DNA from 2 places in the Parageobacillus sp. KH3-4 genome. Region 1 is predicted to be linked to the other one. Evidence: predicted binding sites of a transcription regulator. Region 1 holds the regulator's gene; the other holds the start of a gene.

What was found. The regulator LexA, encoded in region 1, represses DNA repair genes until DNA is damaged. The targets are predictions, from matches to a motif close to CGAACATATGTTCG.
Region 2: a site for LexA is predicted at 2,665-2,678, ahead of MWM02_RS09040 (DNA polymerase IV). Genes of this name have one in related genera too.

What each region holds. Positions count from the first base shown of each region.
Region 1 covers NZ_AP025627.1:2,487,849-2,492,065, forward strand. Annotated here, with positions in the region: gene tkt (transketolase) at 1-417, opposite strand, end outside; gene MWM02_RS12550 (DUF896 domain-containing protein) at 564-794, opposite strand; gene MWM02_RS12555 (YneB family resolvase-like protein) at 990-1,631, opposite strand; gene yneA (cell division suppressor protein YneA) at 1,652-1,957, opposite strand; gene lexA (transcriptional repressor LexA) at 2,109-2,732, shown strand; gene glnA (type I glutamate--ammonia ligase) at 2,787-4,121, opposite strand; gene MWM02_RS12575 (MerR family transcriptional regulator) at 4,174-4,217, opposite strand, start outside.
Region 2 covers NZ_AP025627.1:1,730,486-1,734,702, reverse strand. Annotated here, with positions in the region: gene MWM02_RS09050 (DUF3307 domain-containing protein) at 1-272, opposite strand, end outside; gene MWM02_RS09045 (SatD family protein) at 286-981, opposite strand; gene MWM02_RS09040 (DNA polymerase IV) at 1,180-2,388, opposite strand; gene MWM02_RS09035 (TetR/AcrR family transcriptional regulator) at 3,331-3,906, opposite strand; gene MWM02_RS09030 (MaoC family dehydratase) at 4,039-4,217, opposite strand, start outside.

The sequences.
Region 1 (4,217 bases):
ATATGTAGCTGCTAAATGGCGCTCTGCCATTGCCATTCCAACAGCCATCGCAATACCTTGGCCGAGCGGACCAGTCGTTGCTTCTACCCCCGGTGTATGACCGTACTCCGGATGCCCCGGCGTTTTGCTGCCCCATTGACGAAATTGTTTAATATCTTCGATGGAAACGTCGTAACCGCTTAGATGGAGCAAGCTGTATAACAACATCGATCCATGTCCCGCCGATAGCACGAAGCGGTCGCGGTTAAACCATTTCGGATTGCTTGGGTTGTGATTCATAAATTTCGTCCAAAGGGTATACGCCATCGGCGCCGCTCCCATCGGCATTCCCGGATGACCGGATTTTGCTTTCTCGATGGCATCAATCGACAATGTCCGAATCGTCGTAATCGCTAGTTCTTCGATCGTATGCGCCATATCTTTTCATCCTTTCATCAACATAGTGTCAATTCTATCATATAGAAAATAAAAGAAGATGTACAATATTCTTGATCAAATTCTTGATCAAAAATAATAAAAAAGAAAGCATTTCTATTTTAAAATGCTTTCTTTCTCGCATATTATTAATGCAGGCGCCGTTTTCTGCTTTCTTTCAATTTTTGTGGCGTCACGTCGTTGCCGTTTGGATCAATGACGGTGACCGAATGCAACATATCGACCATCGCTTCGCGAAACGCTTGAATATACTCGCGGCGAAGCTGCTGTTGCTCAAGCGTTTCCTCCTTCGTTAAACCAGATGATTTGGCCTTTTTGGCCAGCTCGTTAATTCGCGCCATTTTTTGTTTGGATAACATAGTTCCTCCACCTTATCACTGTATTGCTACTCTCCCATCTTATACAACATCAACGGAAAGCGCAACTATCTTGCTTTCCGCACATTTGCGTTAAAACATGCACCCACGAAATGCGGGAAACAAAGAACACGTTGCGGATAATGGATTTGCCCGGCACCCCTTCGCATAGAATAAAGCAAAGAAAATAGCACGTCCTTAATTGGAATCTATATATTCCCGGTAGCGGCGGTGAACGGTTGCTTTCGAAACGTCGTAGCCAAATCCGCGCAATGTCGCGGCGATTTCTGCAAACGTTAAACCGTTGTGGCGCAGGCGAACGATTTCTTCAACGGGAAGATCCATTTTCTCTCTGCCCGCGTTTCTCCCAACGTGCTTTAAATTTCGTTCAGGGCGGTATCCTTGTTCAATCGCCCGCTGCATTCCACGCTTGATTTTTAAATTATGTATTTTCCGCTGATATTCCTCGACAATGCTAAGAATGTTTAGTACCATCGAATCCGCTTCCGATAGCTGCATTTCACCGTTATGGGTGATCGTATATATTTTCACACCTTCTTTTTGAATGCAGTGAAGAAGCGCAATTCTTGCGTGCCCGCGCCCTAATCTTGTTTCATCTTGAACGAGAAGCGCATCAATTTGCTGCTCTTTTAATGTGGAAAGCAGATCAAACACGCCGTCTCTGTCTACTTCGTAGCCGCTGGCCTGTTCCATAATGACTTTGGTCACCTCAAAGCCATGCTGTTCAGCAAGACGTTCCAGTTCCTCCCGCTGGCGTTCCAGCGATGTTTCCTGTTCTTCTTTATCTGTGCTGACACGACAATAAATAACTGCTTTCACGCAATATCATCCCCACGATTTTATTTGCTGACGACTAACGATTCATCTCCCTTTGATTTTAGCACAGGAATGACAATTTTTTCACCGGCGACAATTTGCTGGCTCGGCAAATGATTGACATCGACGACCCACTCGATAAATTCCGTTGTCGAAAGTTGATGTTGTTCTTCATATTCCTTTGCCAGCTTCCAAAGCGTATCTCCCGACGCAACCGTAATTTCCATATATTTATCTTTTTCAATCGGCTTGTTCGCGTATAAAAACGCCCCAATCACCATAAACAAAAGCGCTGAAAAAATCATGTAATGTGCAAACATACGTTTCATATCGCCCCACCCCTTAAGAATGTTTGTTCGGTTTACCCACATTATAATGAGGAACATTTGTTTGTGTCAATATAATTTTCGAACTTATGTTTGTTTTTTCAAATTCCGCATGCTATAATGTAGGCAAATGATGTGGTAAGAGGTGTATAGGATGACGAAATTATCAAAGCGGCAACAGCAAATTTTGGATTTTATTAAAAAAGAGGTAAAAACAAAAGGCTACCCTCCTTCTGTCCGCGAGATCGGCGAGGCGGTCGGGCTCGCCTCCAGCTCCACCGTACACGGGCACTTAGCACGGCTTGAAAGCAAAGGATATATCCGCCGCGATCCGACAAAACCGCGCGCCATTGAAATATTGGACGCTGATTTCTCAGTGCGAAACGACACAAACGACGTCATTTCAGTGCCGATCATTGGCAAAGTAACAGCTGGCCAACCGATCACGGCCGTCGAAAACATTGAAGACTATTTCCCGCTACCAAAACGGCTCGTTTCATCGGAAGACCATGTTTTTATGCTGGAAGTGATGGGGGACAGCATGATCGAAGCGGGGATCTTAGACGGGGACTACGTAATTGTGCGACAACAGCAATCCGCCGATAATGGAGACATCGTTGTCGCGATGACGGAAGAAAACGAAGCAACGGTAAAGCGGTTTTTTAAAGAGAAAGATCATATTCGCCTACAGCCGGAAAATTCTAATTTAGAGCCGATTATCGTCCGCGATTGTACGATTCTCGGCAAAGTCATCGGCGTCTACCGCGTCATTCATTAAACATTAGCAAACAATAAAGGCTATCTCGCATAAAACGAGATAGCCTTTTGCCTTTTAATAGAGTTCCATATATTGGTCGCGCTCCCATTGATGAACGGCTGTTCGGAACATATCCCATTCGATTTCTTTCGCTTCAACAAAGTGTTCGAACAAGTGCTTTCCGAGCGCTTGAACGATGACCTCGTCCGATTTCAAGTTTTCGAGCGCTTCTGCCAACGTCGCTGGTAAGTCTACGATTCCTTCTTCCAATCGTTCTTCTTTTGTCATCACATAAATATTGCGATCCACCGGAGCCGGAGGAGTTAATTTGTTTTTAATGCCGTCTAGTCCAGCTGCTAGCAATACCGCCATTGCCAAATACGGATTCGCCGATGGATCGACGCTGCGCACTTCAATGCGCGTGCTCATTCCGCGTGAAGCCGGGATACGGATCAGCGGGCTGCGATTGCGAGCAGACCATGCAACATAGCATGGCGCTTCATAGCCAGGCACAAGACGTTTGTATGAGTTCACCGTTGGGTTTGTCACTGCCGTAAAGTTCGGCGCATGTTTCAGCACACCGGCGATGAATTGGCGCGCCGTGTCGCTTAATTGCAAGTCGGCGTTCGGATCGAAAAACGCGTTTTCATTATTTCTGAATAATGATAAGTTACAGTGCATGCCAGACCCATTAATGCCAAAGAGCGGTTTTGGCATAAATGTTGCGTGAAGGCCATGTTTGCGCGCGATCGTTTTGACAACAAGCTTAAACGTTTGAATGTCGTCGCACGCTTTGACCGCATCCGCGTATTTAAAGTCGATTTCGTGCTGGCCAGGCGCTACTTCATGGTGCGAAGCTTCAATTTCAAATCCCATTTCCTCAAGTTCAAGCACGATATCGCGGCGGCAGTTTTCTCCTAAATCAGTAGGCGCCAAGTCAAAATAACCGCCTTGGTCGTTTAATTCAAGAGTAGGGCGCCCATTTTCATCGAGTTTAAACAGGAAGAATTCCGGTTCCGCGCCTAGATTGAAAGCGGTAAATCCGAGCGCTTCCATCTCTTTTAGCATCCGCTTCAAGTTATAGCGAGGGCATCCTTCAAACGGAGTGCCATCAGCATTATAAATGTCGCAAATAAAGCGCGCTACTTTTCCTTTTTCCGCCGTCCATGGGAAAATAACGAACGTATCTAAGTCAGGATATAAGTACATGTCCGACTCTTCAATACGGACAAATCCTTCAATCGACGAACCGTCAAACATAATTTTGTTGTTTAACGCTTTTTCCAGCTGGCTGATTGGGATTTCCACGTTTTTAATGGTGCCAAGAATATCAGTAAATTGCAGACGGATATACTTGACGTTTTCTTCCTTGACGATGCGCATAATGTCTTCTCTCGTGTACTTTGCCATTTATTAACTCCTCCCCGGCTCCCAATTTTAATTTTCATTAAAGAAATTTATTTTAGTGAAAGAAGCGAGCGAGATCTCCTTGGCGAAGTGATGCAC
Region 2 (4,217 bases), 760 kb from region 1:
AAGTTATCGTTCAGCTTCATTTTGCCATAGTCAATAAGATAATGACAAATAGAAATAAGCAAAATTGCCTGTCCAGACAATAAAAAAACAGGAAGATGAAAAGAGTTATTCATCGACATCGCTATAAAGCTGGCGATGGCCATCAGAACGATATGAATGGCGACATGTTTACCTAGGAAAAGAATCGGCCTCTCCTTTCTTCCGTTGACGCATCGGTCCGGTTGGAACATAAAATCTCCTAGCAAATGTGCGGCGTAAAAATATATCCACAATGCCAATCGCTCCTTATGCTTTTAAAAGGGTTTGATACAAAAGCAGCAGTTGAGTCAGGCTAGCTTCTGCCATCTTCACTTTTTGATAATCGGCGCGTTTCAGCAAATAACTGACGGTAGAAATAGGCGATTTGTATCCCAAATGGTTGCCGATTTTTTCATATGTCCATTCAGGATATTGTTCCATTAAAGAAATGACTTGCTTTTGCTTATCCGTCCATTTTCGCTTTATTGATAAGATAAATCCTAATAGCGTATTAAGCGGTTCGGAAGGCAGTGGTTCAGATAAAATATAAAAACTTGTTTCTGTTTCTCTTTCGTTCCAAATTTTTATTTTCTCCTTGTTTCCTTTTAAGTGTTTGTCTCGTGCTTCAAATGCATGTAATACCGCGCTTCCATTTATCGCATGGACATCGGTTGTATTCGTCGTTTCTAATTTTCCAACGCCAATCCCTAGGTAAAACGGGCATCGGTGCAAATGAGATTGTTGCACAATATAATCAATAAGCGGGTATGCGCTAGCAAAGTTCGCGATGACCCCAATCAGCTCATCCCCGTTTCGGATCGTAAACGGAACGAGTAAATCGTGATGAAATCGCTTATTGATTGCCTGTTCGCATTCGCTCAGGATATTTAGCAAACGAGTTTTTTCCATCTGTTTCGACTTCTTGACATCGGCGGCAACACAGATAGCTGGTATTGGTTTCATAGCATCCCTCTTTTTTGTTGATGTATATACATCAATATTATCATTGTTGTTAAATAAACATCAACCACACTTTCTAAAAGTATTCTCTCTATGATCAATGAAATATCGGCTTCCGTTTTTGAAACAACGAGGGGCGTAATTGCCTCCGCACTGGCGCTATCCCTATCTTATTCGTTTCTTACATTAACAATCATTTTATCACCGTTTTTGTCTCCGAAAAAGTTCATATCCTTTTTGGATAATACCATCGCCAAATTTTTGCTGAAGGTGCTCAATCGTATTCCATAGCTCTTCCTTTTTGGCCTCCTCTTCAAAGTGAAACAAGTCTAATTGTTTCACTGCCTCCCTTTTATCAAACACGTCGACGGCAGTAATTCCTAACAGCCTTACCGGATTGCCGTTCCAATGACGTTTTAATAAGTAAGCGGCACGCTGAAAGATCTCTTCCGCCTCTTGAACTGGATTTTCCCATGTTTTGCTGCGGGTGATTGTTTGAAAATTGCTGTAGCGGATCATAATTTGGATGGTGGAAGAAACAACATGCTTCTGTTTCATTCGCTTGCTGACGGATTGCGCCAAACCGCGCAACACTTCAAGGAGAACCCGCTCCTCTGTCACATTGCGGGAAAGCGTTGTGGAGTTCCCAATTGATTTCCATTTCTCTCCTGCCTCTGGGTCAACTGGACGGGGATCTATCCCATTCGCTCTCTCTTTTAAGCGAATCCCAGTAATACCAAGTAAATTTTGCAATGTCGCTTTTTCCGCCTTTGCCAATTCGCCGATAGTAAAGATGCCAATGCCATTTAGTTTTTTTGCTGTTTTGTCACCAACACCATGCATCTGCTGAACAGGGAGAGGCCAAAGTATTTTTGGCACATCGCGCTTGCGCAGAACGGTAATGCCTAACGGTTTTTTTATGTCGCTTGCCATTTTTGCCAAAAATTTATTTGGCGCAATGCCAATGCTTACGGGAATATGCAGCGTTTTTAACAATCCTTTTTGGATTTGCTCTGCGATGTCCAACGGTGAACCGCGTGAATAACAATCAGTGATATCTAAATATCCTTCGTCAATTGAGGCAGGCTCCAAAACAGGGGTAAACGTCTTCAAAAATTGAAATACTTTCTCGCTTATATCGCGGTATAAGTGAAAGTCGGGCTTTAATATAACAAGATGCGGGCATCTTTTCTTCGCTTCCCATAACGGCATCGTCGTATAAATGCCAAAGCATTGTTTTGCGATATAGTTTGCCGCTAGCACAACACCTTTGCGTTCTTTCGGGTCTCCCGCTACAACAACCGCTTTTTCTTTTAATGATGGATCTCGCGCGATTTCGCAGCTCGCGAAAAATGAATTACAGTCGACATGTAAAATGACACGACCGTATTTTTGGCGCGTTGCTTCCATGTTGTTTTTCTCCTTTTTTGCACTAATAAAAATTAGAATGTTATGACCGTTCTATCTGAAATGCCGATTTTTTTGCGCATTAAGCCCGGAACGTTGGCATACGGCGCATTATCGCTTTTAGACAGCGCCTACGTATAAATACATACAAATTTTTGCACTTCCGCTTTTTCTAACACCAAAAGAGTTTGCCATATTAGGGATGTTTTTAAAACAGCCAAACAGAGTTTTAGCAGAGAACAAATTTCATAGAGAAATCGTAAAAGGCATTTTAATTATAGCACATATGTTCGTTTGTTTCTATGACAGAGTTTATGTTCCGTTCATTTGGAAGCGGTAAGCTTTAGTTTATTGGTTTTTTCTTTGTTTCCTTTGATTATTTAGAACATAGTTTAAATAAATTAGTTTAATCACTAAAACAGCCTCTCACCGTGCAAAGATAAGAGGCTGTTTTACCGCCTTTCCGTTATGATTAGGCCATTGGCTTAGAATTGTTTCTGCTCCAAACCGAAAAAATATTTTAAAGGTACAGGGCGTTCTCCGGCATATGGAGCAGCCTAGCCGTTTAAATCGAATGACAAGCCAATCTTTATAACCGCCGCCACTCGGGTTTTTTGTCGGCTTTACTAACAAGTATTTCGATAACATTTAACGCAAGGCGACAATCGCGTTGTGCTTGTCCTTTCGTTTGCTGGAAATGCCAATAAATAATTGTCTGGGAGAATAAATAATGGTAGAAAACGGTGGTTAGAAAATTGTGCGCAAGTGTAAAGTCTCGTATTGCCTGCACTTCAGGCCCGCTATATGGCTGCGGTCCTTTAACCGTCTTTCAAGATGGCAACAAATTGTTTTCTAATATGCGTATATTGTCTGTTCAAATCACCTTCGAATATTCGCTTTCCGGGCAGAGAAATCTTTTTTTGCTATTATATATACACCATTTAATTACTTTCCCTCTCGATTTTTTATTCCATTTAAAATCAAATCCACATAGATTTCCGCTAGTTTTTCTTCCGATATTTCTCCATCGGGGTTAAACCAGTAATAGCTCCAGTTTGTAATACCTAAAATTCCAAACGTAACCATGTGGGGAGTATGCGTTTGCTTAAACTCTCCTTCTGCGATTCCTTCTTCAATAAGCTTTTGATAGTTTTCGCGAAACGCCCGTCGCTTTGCCTTGATTTCTTGCAAATGCTCTTCATGTAGATGCCGCATTTCCCGAAAGAAAATGCGCGCACTTTTTCTTCTCGTTCTAATATTATGGATGAGCATATAAACGATTTCATATAACTTTGTCGTGCAATCTTTATTTTCATCTCGCAAAATGCGTTCTTGCTGTTGTAAAAGATCTTCGATATACGTCAAGCAAATATCTCTTAATAGTTCTTCCTTGCTTTTGAAATAATAATAAAATGCGCCTTTGGTAACTCCCATCGCTTCGACGATTTCTTGCACGGACGTTTCTTTAAATCCTTTGCGATCAAATAGTTCAATGCTTGTTTCGATAATTTTTTCCTTCATGTGTCCATTCCTTTCGCCATTTCTTCTCGTTTAATAATTTTTGTTGTCTTCTTAAGCGAGAACTCATGCTGTTCCTCTCTGCTGCTCCTGTATTTTTTTACAAAATTCTCCTCTGTCATTCGGATTCATATTTTAATAGATAGAAAAAACGACTTCTCCTTTTACGACTTCTTTCCCGTTTTGATTGACGGCAGAAACATCGAAACGCAGTTTCTTCTCTTCCTTTTCCTTGACCGTCGCTGTTAATGTAATGGCATCATCCAGAAAAACCATCGATTTAAAGCGAACGAAATAATCTTGAATAAATCCTT